DNA from 4 places in the Peribacillus sp. NPDC096447 genome. Region 4 is predicted to be linked to each of the others. Evidence: riboswitches for the same ligand, from Rfam matches in the RefSeq annotation. Region 4 holds a riboswitch; each other region holds the start of a gene.
The links. Region 4 has a riboswitch for S-adenosylmethionine ahead of mtnK (S-methyl-5-thioribose kinase). Riboswitches for the same ligand answer to the same signal wherever they lie in the genome.
Positions count from the first base shown of each region.

Region 1 (4,735 bases), on a different contig from region 4:
TGAATGCCATATCCGCACCTTTGAATTTACAAGGGGGCCTCGAGCTTGAACCAGAAAAAATGATGTTGAACGGAGGGTCCTTTTATGACTTTTACGAAACGAAAGATGGACGCCATTTTTCGGTAGGGAGCCTTGAGCCCCCATTTCGAAAAGCATTATGCGAAGCGATCGGTGCACCCGAATTGTATGAACTGAGCATGAAAAGCGATGAAGAAAGCGGAATCAGATTTAAAACGGCCATCCGACTTGCTTTCCTTGAAAGAGATTTTCAAGAATGGCAGGGAATATTCGCTGATTTTGAGGCCTGCGCAGAACCAGTGTTGACCTTCACCGAAGCGGCCGAACACCCCCAATTGAAGGAGAGGGGAATGATCGTCGAGGTACCTGACGGAAAAGGAAATGTCCAGAAGCAAATCGCCTGCCCGATCAAAACATCGGTTTTCACCCCTGAATATAAACATGCAGGCTTGAGGCCAGGACAAAACAACGCAGAAATTCTTCGCACCCCCAATCGCTAAATAAAGATGTAAAGGCTATCACTTTTCCGAGTTTTTTGGAAGGAGATAGCCTGTTTTTGAATGCCGGAAAAAGCAGGAGGAAGGTCGACATCATTGGGAGAAGGTCGAATAAAGCTGAGATAGGTCGAATATAGCTGGAGATAGGTCGAATTAATCGGTGGTAGGCCGGATTAAGCAGAAGAGAACAAATTATCCTCTTATCACATGTGGAAAGCAACATATTACTACTGTGAAAATTTACTAGTTATAACTAGTGTGGGCAGGGTATCAGAGTAGCATCCTGAAAATGCTCTGGTAAGGAGGGGTGATTAAACATGTTTGGTCTCTCTGATATCATTAAATTTCTATTTTCCTTTTTTTTGATCATGCCGATCGTTACGCTGATACATTTGAGCGGGCATATTTTCTTTGTTACGATCTTTGGGGGATCAGAAAAGAAAATCTTGATCGGTTGTGGTAATAAACTTTTTGCTTTTAGGAACATAGAGGTGAGGAAATATTATTTTTGGAATGGGACTTGCGAGTTCAAGGGATTGAAACATGATAATCGATTGACGAATACGCTGATATATTTAGGGGGGGCTATCTTTAATTTAATCAGCATGCTGATCATATATAGCTTAGTGTATCAGAATATCCTGGACAGCTCGGTAATCTGGTATCAATTCATCTATTTTTCTTTCTATGTTATGTTTTTCTCCTTGTTTCCGATGTATTTCTCGGACGGATCGCCTAGTGATGGGAAGGCTGCGGAATTGGCCTTGAGGAACAAGCTGGAAGATAGGGTGACGGATGATATATTTGTGAAGAAAATGGATGATGCTGATGATGATAGCTGCAAGTAAAAAAGGGAACGTGCTGGCCGTTCTTTTTTTGTTTGCTTTCAGTTTTAGGATTTAAGTATAAACCTAATCGGCACGCTTATATAATGCCGATTAGGTTGTTGAATCTTGTAAATCAGTATTAAAGTTTCCGCAAAAAAATCATTCCCATACTTCTTTTGCTACATCAACGACGAATTTCAGCTTTTCCCATTGCTGTTCTTCGGTCAGTTTGTTGCCGTGATGGGTGGAGGCAAAGCCACATTGCGGGCTTAAGCATAATTGTTCGAGAGGAACGAAGTGCGAGGCTTCTTTAATGCGTGCCTTAACAGCTTCCTTGTCTTCGATTTCGCCATTTTTTGAAGTGACGACACCCAGTACAACCTGTGCACCGCCATTTGGAATGTATTCCAATGGTTTGAAATCCCCTGAGCGTTGATCATCATATTCCAAGAAGAATCCATCCACTTTTTCCTTTGCCAATAAAGTTGGGGCGATACGGGCATAGCTTCCTTCAAACGCCCAAGTCGACTGATAGTTTCCGCGACATAGGTGGGTAGTGACGACAAGGTCTTCTGGTTTGCCTTCCAATGCTCCATTAATGACACGAAGTGCAAGATCAATTAACTGTTCCCTCGTATATTTTCCATCTTTGAACTGGAAATCCGGAGCTGAAAGTCTGGCAATATATACATCATCCAATTGAAGATAACGCACACCTGCTTCATAAAAGGCTTTCAAAGCATGCTGATACGCCTTAATGATATCATTTGCATAATCTTCAATATCAGGGTAGATGTCTTCATTATGAATGCCTGCAGCAAATAACTGATTCGGACTGGGAATGGTTTGCTTGGCAATGGCACGTCCGTTCACGATTTTGTTCAATTCAATGAAATCACTAATGAAGGGATGTTCAGGATTGAATGAAACCTTCCCGGTATTGCGAACGTTATATCTCTCTGTTTCCACACCATCGAATGTGAGACCTTTTTCAGTCACATATCCCTCGATGCCATTTAAATGTTCGAGGAAGTCAAAGTGCCACCATGTTCGTCTGAACTCGCCGTCCGTAACAGCCTCTAATCCAACTTCAATTTGCTTATCGACAATCCGTTTGATTTCTTCGGTTTCAATTTCACGAAGCCGCTCTGCTGAAAGGGTACCCTCCCTGAATTGCTTTCTGGCAATATGTAAACGTTCCGGTCTTAATAAACTTCCGACGTGATCGGCCCTGAATGGTGCTTTCGTTAATGTGATTGACATGTTGCATTCCTTCTTTCCTTTTAAAAATAAAAAACCTCTTCTTAAAAAATAAGAAGAGGTGTTGGCAACAAAGCTATATACTCTTCTTATCTTCAAGTTTTTACACTTCTGGAATTAGCACAGTACATGATCAGTCTGTTGCTGAGGCATCAAAGGGCCAGTCCCTCCACCTCTCTGGATAAGAGTTGTCTATTAAATTAATTATGACTATACAGGTAGTTTTTACAAAGGTCAAGCGTTGGAGGTTGAATATTTAGAATATACCGTTTATTAATTCACGCTGAAATGTTAACGGCACCCGGGAATCAGGCATATGCTTTGAGTGGGGAGGGAATGCAAGGATGAGTCCATTCAAAAGTGGCATACCGATAACGGTAACTGAAGCTATGATAGAGAGAATCATAAAAATGAAATCATCTGGTCAGGATATTAAAGTCGAGATTACGCCAAAGCATATGGTGCTTTCCGGAACGATGGAAGTGAAAAAAATGATGTTTAAGAAAAACGTAGCTTTCCGGATTACATTAAAACCGGATCATGTGGAAAAAAGAACGATTTCATTTGAATTAGTGGAAATGGAACCAATTGACAGGAATTTCATCAACCAAAGGATATTTAACAGACCGCCATTTTTTGAATTTGAAAAAAGAACGATCAAAATGAATGTTAATGCTTGGAACATCGTGAGAAAAATTCCGGTGGGTACAATTAAATCGTATGAACTTGTCGAAGGTGCATTGAAAATGAAACTTTCTTTATGAGTTAAGGGATATTTTACATACAACCTTATCCGTAATCTATAAAGGGAGTGCCAGGTATTTTAGTGTTATGGTGAGATTGGGCATGAAAAAAATGTGATTGATAAATCAAGCTCTTTAAAATATACTAAATAACTTGAAGTTTTGAGTTTTTCTGGGAATGAGGAGGATAATGATGGATCAAAAGATTTTGCCTGCTTCAGCAAGCATGAAGGATTTTGAAAGATTTCTAGAAAGTTCCTATGAAATAGGTGTGTTTCTTGATTTGCATATATCACAATTGAAAAATGTAAGTATGATGGCAAAACAGCATAATAAGAAAATGATTTATCATGTCGATTTGATCCATGGCATAAGAAGTGATGAGTACGCGACAGAATTCATTTGCCAGGAATATAATCCCTATGGGCTGATTTCGACTAAATCAAGCGTTATATTGAAGGCGAAGCAAAAGGGGGTCATTGCCATCCAGCGAATCTTTTTAATAGACTCACATGCGCTTGAGAAAAGTTATAAGCTGGTGCAGAAAACCAAGCCGGATTATATCGAAGTATTGCCGGGCGCCATGCCATGGATGATAAAAGAAGTGAAGGAACGATTGCAGACACCGATTTTTGCAGGCGGCCTCATACGTACTTCGGATGAAGTCCTGAATGCCCTTGATGCTGGAGCTTCGTCGATCACCACATCCAAAACTGAATTATGGGATATCGTCTAATAGGGGAAAATTGAAAAAAATTACAGAAAAACAGATTAATTTTTCACAAAATATTGACAGCGTTTTCATAACCTAGTATATTTTACAGTACAAGTTAATATATGTGACGGAGACTAGGAGATTCACAACAGATCTATTCATAATTTATTTATGAAGATAGTTCTGCTGTGGATCTCCTTTTATTTGTTGGCAAGGTTTAAAAATTTATCAGGGGAGGGGTTTTATCATGACTCCATTTTGGGGAGAAGTGTTAGGCACGATGATATTAGTTGTATTCGGAGCAGGTATTGGGGCTGGTTCATCCTTAAAGGGTTCCTATGCAAAAGATGCCGGCTGGATCGTTGTCACGATTGCGTGGGGATTGGCCGTTACTATGGGTGTTTTTGCAGTGGGGTCCATAAGCGGGGCGCATTTAAACCCGGCGGTCACAGTAGGTTTTGCCATTATTGGAGAATTTCCTTGGAGTGATGTGCCCGGTTACATCGTTGCCCAGATGATTGGCGCAATCCTGGGCGCAACTCTAGTATTCCTGCACTATTTGCCACACTGGAAAGCTACGGATGATCCAGGAGCGAAGCTTGGTGTGTTCGCGACTTCACCTGCGATCCCGCACACATTTTCAAATCTATTAAGTGAAATGATTGGAACTTTCAT
Region 1 covers NZ_JBIWEV010000004.1:28,739-33,473, reverse strand. The annotation lists gene ACIQZD_RS14510 (CaiB/BaiF CoA transferase family protein) at 1-518, shown strand, start outside; gene ACIQZD_RS14505 (hypothetical protein) at 833-1,363, shown strand; gene ACIQZD_RS14500 (5-methyltetrahydropteroyltriglutamate--homocysteine S-methyltransferase) at 1,502-2,605, opposite strand; SAM riboswitch class I at 2,689-2,790, opposite strand; gene ACIQZD_RS14495 (hypothetical protein) at 2,947-3,366, shown strand; gene ACIQZD_RS14490 (glycerol-3-phosphate responsive antiterminator) at 3,539-4,081, shown strand; gene ACIQZD_RS14485 (MIP/aquaporin family protein) at 4,308-4,735, shown strand, end outside.
Region 1: linked by a shared signal. The riboswitch ahead of ACIQZD_RS14500 (5-methyltetrahydropteroyltriglutamate--homocysteine S-methyltransferase) and the one ahead of mtnK (S-methyl-5-thioribose kinase) in region 4 are both predicted to bind S-adenosylmethionine.

Region 2 (4,735 bases), on a different contig from region 4:
AAGCCAGGTAAACAGTCCTTTCCAAAAAATTCGAATCAATCGCACGAATTGCAGTATTGGGGGTTGCAGCGGATTTTATATAGCTTTCCGGTAAAATTGTAACCCCAAGACCTTCTTCCACCAAACTGCAAGCCGTTTCAAGCCTTTCTATTTCGTATAGGATATTCGGAATTGCATTTTCATCCTTAAATGCTCTTAAGATATCATCTCTTGTTTGAAATCCAGTTGTGCTGATGATCAATTCTTTCTTTGCAATGTCATGGAAAGTGATGGACTCTTTTTGATTTAACTCGTCATCTTTATGGATCAAAAGCATGAATTTTTCATTATAAAGGGGAGTGGACAGAATTTCATCATTGTTGATGGGCTGGTTCGTGATGGTGAAATGAACATTATACCGATTTAAGGAATCGAAAACTTTCTCTTCCCCTAATATTTCCCTTACTTTTATATGAATATTAGGATAATTGATTTTGAAGTTCCTGATTATCTTCGGGAACCAAAATTTGAATGATTCTATGGAACCTATAGATACTGTTCCGCTTCCAATTTCCTTCATTTCCTTAAGCTCCACTTGCATATTATCGAATCTTCTTAACAGATCAACAGATCTCGCATAAAAAACCCCCCCTGCTTCCGTAAGCTCAAGACCCCTTGTATTACGTTCCAAAAGCTGTAAACTAACTTCATTTTCTAATTTCATTATGGCATTACTTAGGGAAGGTTGTGATATATGCAGCATTTTTGCTGCTTTTGAGAAATTCTTTTCCTGGACGGTGGTAGTGAAATACCGAAGTTGACGAAGATCCATTTATTCTCCTTTCTATAGCTTTAAACTATAGATATATCGAATTTTTGTATTGGTAATTATATATTATCTCATTTATAATTTTTAAAAAAGATATTTCGGAATTTTTTAAATAAAGGAGAAATTATGTATACTAATCCGACTTCAAAATATTGGAATGGAAGAATTGATTCCCAAACTGACATGGACAGCTTCAGATACCACCAAAGAGTACGGTTGGCTCCGATATCGGAATTAGCCATCTCTTCCAATGCATCAAAGACCTTTGGGTTGATTGGCTTCAAATGTGATGAAGGCGTCAAAAGGAATAAAGGCAGGATTGGTGCTGCAGAGGGCCCTGATCATATTAGGCAGTACTTGGCGAAATTACCCTGTCATTTACCGTCACAAACCGAGCTGGTGGATGCTGGCGATGTAATATGTGAAAGTACGGAGATGGAGGCCGCCCAATTCGAATTGGGATCGGCTGTTGACCGGATATTGGAGACTAAAGCGATTCCTATCATACTTGGGGGAGGGCACGAAACCCTCTATGGCCATTATCTTGGGATAAGGAAATCCATTGGACCAAAAGCTAGATTGGGGATCATTAATATTGACGCGCACTTTGATATGAGGCCCTATGAAAAAGAAAGTTCATCAGGAACGATGTTTAAGCAGATCTTGGACGAAGATCAAAGTTGTGGATATTTATGTGTCGGAATTCAGAAGCAGGGGAATACGAAGGCACTATTTGAAACCGCTGAGAGAAGTAAGGTCGACTACATATTGGAAGAAGATTTGTCATTGAACGAAATGGATGAAACAAAGCGGCGGATAAATGAATTCGTTAATAAAAATGACTGCATTATGCTTACATTATGTACGGACGTTATTGATTCAGCCTACGCACCTGGGGTAAGTGCACCATCGCCGTTTGGACTGAATCCGAAATTGGTCCGTGCGATTATTAGGCATATCGTATCGAATGAAAAGATCCTCTCCTTTGACATTTCGGAAGTGAATCCTTCGTTGGACGAAAATAATAAAACCGTAACATTGGCAGCACATTTAATAAATGAAGTTTTGCTGCATTTTAAATAATGAATGGACATGGAAGAGGGGCAATTCCAATTTGGTCCTTCCAGCTTTCCTCAATGTTATATCCATGATCAATTATCAGTATTGAAGCTAAAACCTTTGACAGCACCCAGGCTGTCCGTGAATCATTCATGGACAGTCTTTTTTACGCCTCCTTTATATGGGTTAATGGCCCCAGCCATTGCTTGACTCCCCGTTATAGGATTAACCATGGCTCTGCCAAAGTTCACTACTGATACTTATGGGTTTTTGGTTTATAATAACAACCATCTAGGGGGGATTTTTTATGAATGAATATAAAGTGACGGTCAGGAATGGCAGTACCTTGATCTTGTCGGAAATCATTAAAGCTGAAGATGAAAGAGAAGTCCTTGGAACTCTTTTGATTTCCAGCGAATTATTTAATCAACCATTTACCGACATCAGGATTTTAGAACGCTGATTTGTGCCTGTCCGTTCGATTTGTTACACTGTAATAAATTCTAATACGGTAGGCGATAGTATGTGTGGACGTTTTACCCTTTTCACTGACATTGAAGAAATAAAAGATCGGTTTGATATTCAAGGATCGTTTGATGAGGAATACCAATTCAGCTACAATATTGCTCCCTCCCAATCCGTGCTCTCTGTCATTAATGACGGGGCAAAGAATCGACTTGGATATCTTCGGTGGGGACTCATTCCTTACTGGGCAAAAGACGAAAAAGTGGGCTACAAAATGATCAATGCCAGAGCGGAAACCATTGCTGAGAAAGCAAGCTTCAGGAATGCGTATAAAAAGAAGAGATGCTTGATAATCGCTGACTCTTTTTATGAATGGAATAAGACACCGGAAAGAAAAATACCGATGCGAATAAAACTGAAGAATCATGCTCCATTTGGAATGGCGGGTATCTGGGAATCCTGGAAATCTCCTGAAGGAATCAGCGTCTATTCGTGCTCCGTTATAACAACCGTTCCTAATGAGCTAATGACCAGCATTCATGATCGTATGCCTGTCATCCTTAAACCAGAAGATGAAAAAGATTGGTTGAATCCAACCAATAATGATCCTGCATATCTGCAGCAGTATTTAAAGTCATTCGATTCGGAACAGATGGAAGCCTTTGAGGTATCGACTGATGTGAACTCGACCAAAAATAATTCATCTAACCTAATACAACAAATTTGCTGAGAGGTCATTAGACCTCTTTTTTATATGAATTCCGTCCCGATAAATGAAAATAATTGATTAACTGCACATGTCAAGATCTCTTTATAATCAGTAAGGAGTGCATGTGAAATAATTTAAAATTAAACCTTGCGAAAATAGACAAAATGCTGTACTCTTATATTTGCTTTTCAAAACGACTTTGATGTCACTTTCAGAAACTAGATTGGTTTCGGCAGGTTTCCAGCCTGGTGCTTTTCTGGTAGACATCGTAATTTTTGATAAATTATATAATTTAGATCTTCTTATCAAGAGAGACGGAGGGACTGGCCCGAAGATGTCTCGGCAGCGGACTTAATAGGAGTGCTGTGCCAAATCCAGCAGGCTGATTTTCGCCTGAAAGATAAGAAGGGTGTTTTTTATAAATTAAAAGACCTCTTCTTGTTGTTAAATAGAAGGGGTCTTTTTTATGCTGACAGTTTTTTTGCTATAGCTCCATGACTTGATAATCAAGTTAAAACTGGTGTTATTTGCGTAAACTGTTAATAGAATAAGAGCTGTGACACATGTCGCGGAAAAAATAAAAAGAGGTGTACATCATGAGTGCAAACAATAAAGGGAATCCATGGGCATTGATCCCATTTGTCGTATTTTTAATTTTATTTATAGGGTCCGGAATCATCACTAAAGATTTTTATTCATTTCCGGTGATTGTAGCGATTTCAATTGCTTCGGCAGCTGCATTGGCAATGAATCGGAAAGAGACATTCAATCAAAAGGTTGATATCTTCTGTAAAGGTGCCGGTGACGCCAATATTATGCTAATGGTTATCATTTTCCTTTTAGCTGGCGCTTTTGCCGAAGTTGCCAATGGCATGGGGGCAGTTGAATCAACAGTGAATCTTGCCTTAGCTGTTTTTCCGCAAAATCTATTAATGGTAGGGATTTTCATTATTGCTTGTTTTATTTCTTTATCCATGGGGACAAGCATGGGAACGATTGTTGCACTGGCACCTATCGGGGTCGGGATTAGTGAGCAAACAGATATTTCGCTTGCCCTTTCAATGGCGGCCGTTATTGGTGGTGCGATGTTTGGGGATAACCTTTCCTTCATTTCAGATACGACAATCGCTGCAGTTCGAACTCAGGGAACGAAAATGAAGGATAAGTTTAAAGTGAATTTTTTCATCGTTTTACCTGCGGCCATCATCACATGTGCCATCCTAGGAATTTTAACGATGGGTGAACAAGCCGACATCTCCCAACAGTCTTATAATTGGGTGAAGATTCTTCCATATCTTTGCGTATTGATCACTGCATTGGCAGGAGTCAATGTGTTCTTGGTCCTTTCCATCGGAATCGTATTTGCCGGAATTATCGGGTTGGCGGACGGAAGTTATCAACCGTTGGGTGTCATCCAAAAAGTTGGAGAAGGAATGGCGGGAATGTATGAAATCTCCTTCCTTGCCATTTTAATTGCAGGTATGGTAGCTGTAATCAAACATAATGGTGGCATCGATTATCTACTTCACCTAGTGACCCGAAATAGCAAATCAAAAAAAGGCGCGGAATTCAGCATTGCCGGGCTTGTTGGTTTGACAAACCTTTCAACGGCAAATAACACGATTTCGATTATCATTGCCGGGCCACTTGCCAAAAATATCGCTGAAAAGTATGGGATTGATCCGCGTAAATCA
Region 2 covers NZ_JBIWEV010000003.1:309,947-314,681, reverse strand. The annotation lists gene ACIQZD_RS12785 (LysR family transcriptional regulator) at 1-811, opposite strand, end outside; gene hutG (formimidoylglutamase) at 935-1,891, shown strand; gene ACIQZD_RS12775 (hypothetical protein) at 2,175-2,330, shown strand; gene ACIQZD_RS12770 (SOS response-associated peptidase) at 2,391-3,062, shown strand; SAM riboswitch class I at 3,341-3,448, shown strand; gene ACIQZD_RS12765 (Na+/H+ antiporter NhaC family protein) at 3,638-4,735, shown strand, end outside.
Region 2: linked by a shared signal. The riboswitch ahead of ACIQZD_RS12765 (Na+/H+ antiporter NhaC family protein) and the one ahead of mtnK (S-methyl-5-thioribose kinase) in region 4 are both predicted to bind S-adenosylmethionine.

Region 3 (4,735 bases), on a different contig from region 4:
AAGGAGCGCAATGTATAATATTTCTAGTACAATCATACAGAAACTTTACTTAAACCGTTTTGGATGTCAAGGAGACGATATTCGTCGCTTTTTCAATTGCCTGCTCCAAATCTTCTATTAAATCCTCTACATTTTCAATCCCAATCGATAAACGGACTTGGTCGGCACTCACACCCGCTTTCACAAGACCCGCCTCATTCAATTGTTGATGGGTCGTACTGGCTGGATGGATGATCAAGCTCTTCGCATCCCCAACATTCGCTACATGGGACCATAATTCCACCGAATTGATAAGTTTTGCCCCAGCTTCTCGATTACCTTGTATCCCAAATGTAACGACAGATCCAGCTCCCTTTGGCAAATATTTATCCGCAAGGGCTTTATCGGGATGATCCTCATCACCAGGATGTGAAACCCAAGTCACCGCAGGATGGTTTTTTAAATATTTAATGACAGACTTGGTGTTTGCTAGATGCTCTTTCATCCTTACATGCAGCGTTTCAAGTCCAAGCGTAAACTGGAATGCATTTTGGGCACTTAGCGCAGGGCCTAAATCACGGAGTAACTGGACTCGGGCTTTCGTTATGAATGCGGCAGGCCCAACTGCCTCGGCGTATACCAGATTGTCGTAACTTGGGTCAGGCTCCGTGAAGCCAGGGTAATTTGGCGAGTTCCAATCGAATTTCCCTCCATCCACGATGACACCGCCAAGCGTCGTTCCATTTCCCAGAAGCCATTTTGTAGCGGAATGGATGACAATATCCGCTCCAAAATCAATTGGTCTGCATAGATACGGTGTCGCAAAGGTATTATCAATGATCAAAGGTATTCCGGCATCATGGGCGATTTTCGCTACCGCCTCAATATCAAGCACCCTCAAACTTGGATTTCCGATCGTTTCAGCAAAAATGGCTTTAGTTCTTGGCGTAATCGCCCTTTTGAAATTTTCAGGGTCATCGGGAGAAACGAACTTCACTTTAATCCCATATTTAGGAAGAGTATTTTCAAAAAGGTTATACGTACCCCCATATAATGTAGAGGCTGAAACAATCTCATCCCCTGCAGCGGCAATATTCAGGATTGAAAGTGAGATGGCAGCCATTCCGCTTGCTGTTGCCAATCCGCCGATTCCGCCTTCCAATAAGGCCATTCTTTCCTCAAAAACGCTGATCGTGGGATTATGAAGTCGTGAATATATATAGCCATTCTCCTTTAGGCCAAATAAATTCGCTGCATGGTCGGTGTCCTTGAACAAGTATGCATTGCTTTGGTAGATAGGAACTGCACGGGCACCTGTTTCATCAGCTTGCAGACCGCCATGCACACTCAATGTTTCAAAACGCAACTTTTTCTCTGACATATGATTTCACCTTTTTCTATGGATTTAGTTGGAATTATATGATGATATCTGGCCTTTTATAAACAAAAAAACCACTTCAATAAGAAGAGGTTTCAAGAATACACCTCATCTACCAGAGCCAACACTCTGCTGGAATTAGCACCGTATATAAATTTATACCGGTTGCCGGGCTTCGTCGGGCCAGTCCCTCCGCCACTCTTGATAAGAACTATTAAATTCTGCCGTTACTTAATTCAAAATATAGCATTTTAGATTAAATCAGTCAATGAATTGTTAGAATATTCTTTGTTTAATTTCATCTCGCATTCATATGTCCTCAACAAAGAAACCAATCACAGTTCTGATTGGTTTCTTAGCTGATTTCCTTAAGCAATCCGTACAAATAAGGAACGGATTGAAAGGCATATATTTTTTTGTGCAGCTGTCCTTCTTTGAAAAGCAATAAACAAGGAACACTTTCGATTTCATATGATTCGGCAATTGCTTGGACATAATTCATATTCATTTTGCCTGCCTTCAATTCCGGGAATAGCTCCAAGGATATCGTCAGCATCTTTGAGGCAACCTGACAAGTACCGCATAAAGGGGTATATAAATATAAGCAAAAGGTTTCCCCATTTTCAACAGCAAGCTTACACTCTTCTTCTTTCCATTCCTGCATCAATTAGTCGTTCACCCTTTGACTTAAAAATTTCATTTTCACATTCATATTGGCAGATAGAAGCACAGTTGCGATATGATGTTCGGGTGAGCTTTCCACTTCTTTGTACATTTTATTAATATACAGGTGGTTCGCTTCCGGCATTTCCCTTCGGAACTGCTTCCGCAGCTTTTCTCCTGATTCATCTGCGTCAAAAAGGAGATAAACATCACGGTCCATCAATTCATCGACTAATTCATCCAGCTTAGTTAATGATATGGTCCCATTCGTACATCTTATTTCCACATCTTCATTTAAAACGGAGGCAACTTTTCTTCTATCGGAACTGCCTTCTACAATGATCACTTTATCGAATTCGCCCCACTCCATGTCATCACTCCATCTCACGAATTATGTGTGCAACTGCCACGGTACAAAATGAAAAGAGAGCAGGCCTTTTCAGTCCCCCTCTCCTTCTTTTTAACCGTTGATTAAACTCTCATATTCTTCAGCGCTCATCAAGTTTTCAATATCACTGCCATTAGATGGTTCAAGCACGACCATCCATGCCTTTTCATAAGGAGACTCATTTACATATTCAGGGTTGTCACTTAAATCTTCGTTTACTTCAACAACCTTGCCACTGATAGGTGCATAAAGCTCAGAAACGGTCTTAACGGATTCAACACTTCCGAATGGTTCGTTCGCTTTCAATTCATCGCCGATTTCCGGAAGCTCAACGAATACGATGTCCCCAAGCTCGGACTGTGCGAAAGCTGTAATTCCAATGCGCACTTTTCCATCTTCCGTTTTGACCCATTCATGTTCTTTAGTGTAACGAAGTTCTTTTGGTGTTGTCATTATTAACCCTCCATATGTACATCTTATTTTATCTATTCCATTATAAGGTAGATTGTTTGTTTAAGTAAGGAATCAACCAAATATTTCGAGAAATTTTCAGTTCCAAACCTGTTCGAATTGCTCCTCTTTGAAACCTACCGTCACTTTGGTGCCATCCGTAACAATCGGCCTTTTCAGAAGCATGCCATCTGTGGACAATATATCAAGCATCTCTGCTTCAGAAGCTTCTTTCAGCTTATCCTTTAAGCCCAGCTCCCGATATTTTTGACCGCTAGTATTGAAAAACTTCTTCAACTCCAAATTGCTGATTTTATATAGTTGTTCTATTTCTGTTCGCGAAGGAGGATTTTCCGCTATATGGATTGCTTCATATTGCAGTTCATGATTATCCAGCCACTTCTTCGCGTTACGGCATGTGCCGCATTTTGGGTACCAATATAATGTTAAGCCCATCATTTCACCACCTATCAATAGAATACCCGTTTTCATCACGCAATACAACGAATTGTCTTTTGAATTTCCAATGCGATTTCATCAAAGGAAATAAAGGGAATGCCTTTACGGGCATTCCCTTTACAGATTTTGATTCATTGCTTAAAGAGCATATTTTTCAGCTTCGATTACCTTGACGGAAGCTTCACGCTTTTTCGCAATGACATTGATTGGATTATGTCTTGTCAGCTTGCGGAGCGACGCAAGCATGATGCGAAGAGTATCGCCTGTTTCCACTGCGATTAACGTTTCCTTTGCGTGCTGTTCTATTTCATTGAAAGCTTCCTGAACGAAGATTTCAGTGTAAAGCACCTTTTGTTTGTTCTTCTCCAGACCTGTAGCTGCTATTGCTTTTTCCGTACGCAATACCACGGATTCCGCTGCATAGGCAAGGGATGCGATATCAGCAATGTTGGAGAGGATTTCTTGTTCTTGATCAAGAGTTTTGCCGTATTTCTGTGCAGCAAGGCCAGCTGCCAGAATCCCGATTTTCTTAGCGTTTCTAACAAGCATTTTTTCTTGTGCCAATGGCCCATCGCCAGGTTCTTCCGGCATCATCATCATTAATTCCTCTTGCAGGCTTTGAGCCTTTTGAAGAAGCGGCAATTCCCCTTTAAGTGCTTTCTTCAGGAAAGTTCCAGGGACAAGCAATCGATTGATTTCATTTGTACCTTCAAAGATCCGGTTAATCCGGGAATCACGATATGCTTTTTCAATTTCATACTCCTGCATGAAACCATAGCCTCCATGAAGCTGTACGCCTTCGTCCGTAACATAATCCAACACTTCGGAAGCGAAGAATTTATTCAATGAGCACTCAATGGCATATTCAGCGATTGCAGCCGCCATTGATTTCCCATCTTTCACTTGCTCATCCGTCAATTTGCTTTGTCTTTGTTCATAAAGGCCAACGGTACGGTATACAGAACTTTCTGCTGCATAAATTTTGGATGCCATTGTTGCAAGTTTTTCTTTCGTTAAGTTAAAATCGGAAATTTTCGTTTTGAACTGTTGACGTTGATTCGTATAGGCTGCTGTAATCTCAAGGGCACGTTTAGATCCGCCGACAGCACCGACGCCTAATTTATAACGGCCGATATTCAGGATATTGAAAGCGATGACATGTCCTTTCCCGGCTACGCCCAAAAGGTTTTCGACTGGTACATGTACATCTTCAAGGATTAATGTACGTGTAGATGAGCTTTTGATTCCCATTTTCTTCTCTTCAGCACCAGTTGATACGCCATCATAATCACGCTCAACAATGAAAGCGGAGAATTGTTCGCCGTCGATTTTGGCGTATACACAGAAGACATCTGCAAAACCTGCATTTGTAATCCATTGTTTTTCACCATTTAGAATATAGTGTGTTCCTTCGGCAT
Region 3 covers NZ_JBIWEV010000004.1:162,791-167,525, forward strand. The annotation lists gene ACIQZD_RS15205 (O-acetylhomoserine aminocarboxypropyltransferase/cysteine synthase family protein) at 50-1,360, opposite strand; SAM riboswitch class I at 1,463-1,568, opposite strand; gene ACIQZD_RS15210 (thioredoxin family protein) at 1,713-2,021, opposite strand; gene ACIQZD_RS15215 (toprim domain-containing protein) at 2,025-2,390, opposite strand; gene gcvH (glycine cleavage system protein GcvH) at 2,481-2,861, opposite strand; gene ACIQZD_RS15225 (arsenate reductase family protein) at 2,958-3,314, opposite strand; gene ACIQZD_RS15230 (acyl-CoA dehydrogenase family protein) at 3,456-4,735, opposite strand, start outside.
Region 3: linked by a shared signal. The riboswitch ahead of ACIQZD_RS15205 (O-acetylhomoserine aminocarboxypropyltransferase/cysteine synthase family protein) and the one ahead of mtnK (S-methyl-5-thioribose kinase) in region 4 are both predicted to bind S-adenosylmethionine.

Region 4 (4,735 bases):
GGATAGTTCAAGAACATCATTTTGGCTTTATCAAGTACTTCTTTATGTATGTCACTGTATTTTGGAAGAAAATCATTTTCTTCTGTCAAGGGCATGAATTCGGTCTTTGCCTGGGCTAAAACAACACCGGAAAGATAATCCGGATAGCCGGGATCCGGAACAAGGATCGTATCACCCGGATTCAATAAACACTGCGGCAGTTCGACTAGACCTGCCTTTCCCCCGAAGAGAATCGCCACTTCACTTTTCGGATCCAGCTTGACACCGTATTCACGTTCATAAAAGACGGCAGCAGCATCTTTTAAATATTGATGCCCCCGGAATGGCGAATATTTATGATTAATCGTTTTTTCAGCGGCAGACTGCAAACTTTTCACGATATGGTCTGGTGTCGGCTGATCAGGGTTTCCCTGACCTAAATTAATGACATCATGTCCTTGCTCCGTGATGGCATTGACTTTTGCGACTAGTGAGGCAAAAAACTGCTTGGGCAGGTCCTGAAGCTGTCCGGATTTTTCGAATTGCACCATTTATACACCTTCTCTGAAATTTCTTGAAATTCTAGTCACAAATGATATATGTTTATCATAGTCTTGTAAAGCATTTTTTACATGTGGGGGTTTTAAACGATGAAGTGGAAAATAGCTTGTATTCAAATGGATATAGCATTCGGGCAACCGGATATCAATTTTCAGGTTGCGGAACAATGGTTGGAAAAAGCAGCACGGTCAGAACCCGATATCGTCATTTTACCAGAGCTTTGGACAACCGGATACGACTTAAGCAGGTTAAATGAGATTGCTGATCAAGAGGCGGAAAAAACGATTGAATTTCTTAAAACACAGGCAAGGAAACACGAAATTCACATCGTAGGCGGTTCCATTGCGAAAAAAACGAGCAAAGGAATCTATAACACCATGATCATCATCGATAAACAGGGAAATCTCATAAAAGAATATGATAAGCTTCACTTATTTCAGTTAATGGATGAACATCATTTCCTGAAGCCAGGAGAAAAAGATGGTTTATTTACTCTTGATGAAAAAATATGTGCTGGTTTCATTTGTTATGACATCCGATTCCCTGAATGGCAGCGTGCCCATACCGCTAAAGGTGCCGAAGTTCTATTCGTTACGGCTGAATGGCCAAAGCCGAGACTCGATCACTGGAGAGCCTTATTGATTAGCCGCGCCATCGAGAACCAAGCCTATGTTGTAGCCGTTAATCGCTCAGGCTCTGATGTCAATAATATATTTGCCGGTCATTCCTTGATCATTGATCCTTGGGGGAATATCATAAGTGAAGCCGGAGAAGGAAACGAACTCCTGACAGGCACCTTGGACTTCAATAAAGTTACGGAAGCACGTAACAAAATACCTGTATTCGAAGATCGCCGTCCTGATTTTTATTAATTTACCCATTGACAAACTATTTAAAAAGTTGATATTATTTTCCCGAAGATTAAAATTTCAGAAAACATTTACTCTTATCAAGAGCAGGCTGAGGGATAAAGGCCCTATGAAGCCCAGCAACCGACTGTAATACCATTGTGAAATGGGGCGGATTCACCGCCGGATTTTAAAATCCACAGAGCACGGTGCTAATTCCACCAGAATTCATATTCTGGAAGATAAGAGGTCCGAAGCCAAAACTTCTGCCTCTTTCTATATGAAAGAGGCTTTTTTATTCTTATTTTGAATCCGGAGGGAAAAAGAATGACTCAAAACCATTCAAATTTTAAGAGATTGACAAACGAAACAGCTATAACCCTTGCAAAAAAACTTGGGTTGGTCAATGCAGATGCAAGTTTAACATGTAAAGAAATCGGCGATGGAAACTTAAATTATGTTTTTCATATTACAGACACAGTCACAAATAAAGGAATTATAATTAAACAAGCGGTCCCTTATGCCAAGGTACTGGGCGAAAGCTGGCCGCTGACATTGAAAAGAGCTGCCATTGAAGCGAATGCGCTGATTCATTTCAGAAGTTATTGCCCAGAATTCGTACCGCAAGTCTATTATTCTGATGAACAGCTTGCCATCACGGTCATGGAGGATTTATCGCACTTGAAAATCGTTAGAACAGGATTGATCGAAGGCGATTCATATCCATTGCTTTCACAGCATATTGGTGAATATGTTGCGAAAACGGCATTTTATACATCCGATTATCATTTAGAACCCTCTGCGAAAAAGGAAGTGGCCCGACATTTCACGAATCCCGAACTCTGCAAAATCACTGAGGTCTTTATTTTCACAGATCCATTTTTTGAGGAACTCCCGGGAGATTTCGAGGTGGAATTGACTGATGCCGCCAAAAATATATGGAATGATAAAGAAGTGATCCTTGAGGTCGCTAAACTGAAACAAAGCTTTGAAACCGAGCAGGAAGCTTTGCTTCATGGAGATTTACATACTGGAAGTATATTTGCAAGTGAAACTGAAACAAAGGTAATCGATCCGGAATTCGCTTTTTATGGTCCAGTTGGTTTTGACCTTGGTCAATACACCGCCAACCTCCTCTTTCAGGCAGTCACACGTAATAGCGCTGGAAAGGAAGAGATTTTCACACACCTTAATGAATTTTGGAAGGCCTTTGAAGAAACTTATTCCGAATTATGGGAAGGCCAAAATAAAAGCCCATTTCGCCATGTGAAAGGTTATCTGCCTTATTTACTGACAAAATTCAAAAAAGATGCATTCGGCTTTGCCGGCTGTGAACTGATTCGGCGAACCATCGGACTTTCCCATGTTGCCGATTTAAATGTCATCGAAGATAAAGAATCAAGGATCGCTGCCAAAACGGCAACATTGGAAATTGGTGCTTTTTTAATTAAAAAACGGGAAGAATTGGATGTTCCAGCTGTCATTGAAGCGTTGAAGCAACGTACACTGACATCTTATTCAACCATTTAAAAGGAGACCTGCACATGACTGCACTAGCACCATTACCTTATTCGGTACAATGGGCTGATACCCATATTACATTATTAAATCAACAAGCCCTTCCTTCCATAACTGAATTTATTGAACTTCATTCTGTTGATGATGTATATGACAGCATTTTGACATTAAAAGTTCGCGGGGCCCCAGCAATTGGACTGACGGCAGCATTTGGTGTTGCACTTGGTGCGAAACAGGAAACAACCGCTGAATTAGCGGAATTCAAGAAAAATGTAGCGAGGCATATTGAAAAACTCGCCTCTTCACGGCCAACTGCTGTCAACCTTTTTTGGGCGTTAAGGAGGATGGAAAATACTCTGCAAGCTGCGCAAAGCATTTCAACTGCCAAGGAAGCACTTGTATCGGAGGCTAAAGCCATCTTTGCTGAAGATGAAGAAATGTGCAGGAAAATCGGGGAACATGGTTTATCCTTATTCACTAGAGGAGATTCCATTCTAACGCATTGCAACGCTGGGGGAATTGCCACGGCTCGGTATGGCACAGCCTTGGCTCCCTTCCACCTGGCTAAAGAAAAGGACTTTCAGCTAAAAGTGTATGCATGTGAAACCAGGCCTGTCCTGCAAGGGGCGCGTTTGACTGCTTGGGAATTGATGCAAGCGGGGGTTGATGTCACATTAATTTCTGATAATATGGCTGCCCATACGATTCACCAGAAAGGAATAAACGGAATCATCGTCGGTGCCGACAGAATTGCGGCTAATGGAGATACAGCCAATAAAATCGGGACATTGGGATTGGCCATATTAGCCAAGCACTTTGGTATCCCTTTTTACGTGGCCGCTCCATCAACCACATTCGACCTTACTCTCGAGTCCGGCACTTCCATCCCGATCGAAGAACGGAATGAAGCGGAAATCACCTTCATTCAAGGTGTTAGGATCGCTCCTGAAAACGTGAAGACTTTCAATCCAGCCTTTGACGTTACACCGAATCATCTAATTACAAGCATCATTACCGAAAATGGCATCATAACACCGGATTTCATTAAAAACATTCCACTTTTTGTTAAATGATCCATGTTGCTTTATTGATGATAAAAAACGAGAAGGATTTCGTATCCCTCTCGTTTTTGTGATTATTCTTGCGAGGTCCATAATACAATTTTTATTTTTTTGAAAAGAACTCCTGAAGTGCCTTCTTATTTTTAGTGTAGTCCATTTCCAAAACGGCTCCGGACTGGGGGTATATTTCATCTTTAAAGCTTCCTTCCACTGGAACCCTTAAGGTTTCGACGGTGTCCGGTGTATGGAAGACGGCTTTTGGACCCATTTCCATTATTGTTTTCAGTCCAATATCTGTATCCAAGTACGAGAGTCCTTGTTCAATTATACTAGGAAGGGCTGCCATCCCTTCGAAGGATGAGATTTGATTTATAAACGCTGTTTTTAATTGAACCATTACTTCTTGTTGACGCTCAACCCTTCCAAAATCACTTTCATTGTCATGTCTAAAACGGACATATTTCAATATTTCCTCCCCATGTAGAACATTTTTACCGACGCTTGCTTGAATGCTCATATCATCAATGATTTCCTGGTCCACATTCACCGCTACCCCCTCAGGTGCAAGTAAATCGACCATCTTCACGAATCCCTGAAAGTCAATTACCGCTACATGATCGACCTTGACACCGAAGTTTTCCTGTATGGTTTTCTTGAGAAGTTCCCTTCCACCATAATAATAAGCTGCATTTATTTTGTTATATCCTGTTTTATTCCCGGGGATTTTCACATAACTATCACGCATAATCGAAGCCAGTTTCAGTTTTT
Region 4 covers NZ_JBIWEV010000005.1:68,698-73,432, reverse strand. The annotation lists gene ACIQZD_RS17665 (pyridoxal phosphate-dependent aminotransferase) at 1-530, opposite strand, end outside; gene ACIQZD_RS17660 (carbon-nitrogen family hydrolase) at 630-1,412, shown strand; SAM riboswitch class I at 1,484-1,637, shown strand; gene mtnK (S-methyl-5-thioribose kinase) at 1,716-2,918, shown strand; gene mtnA (S-methyl-5-thioribose-1-phosphate isomerase) at 2,933-3,979, shown strand; gene ACIQZD_RS17645 (LCP family protein) at 4,071-4,735, opposite strand, start outside.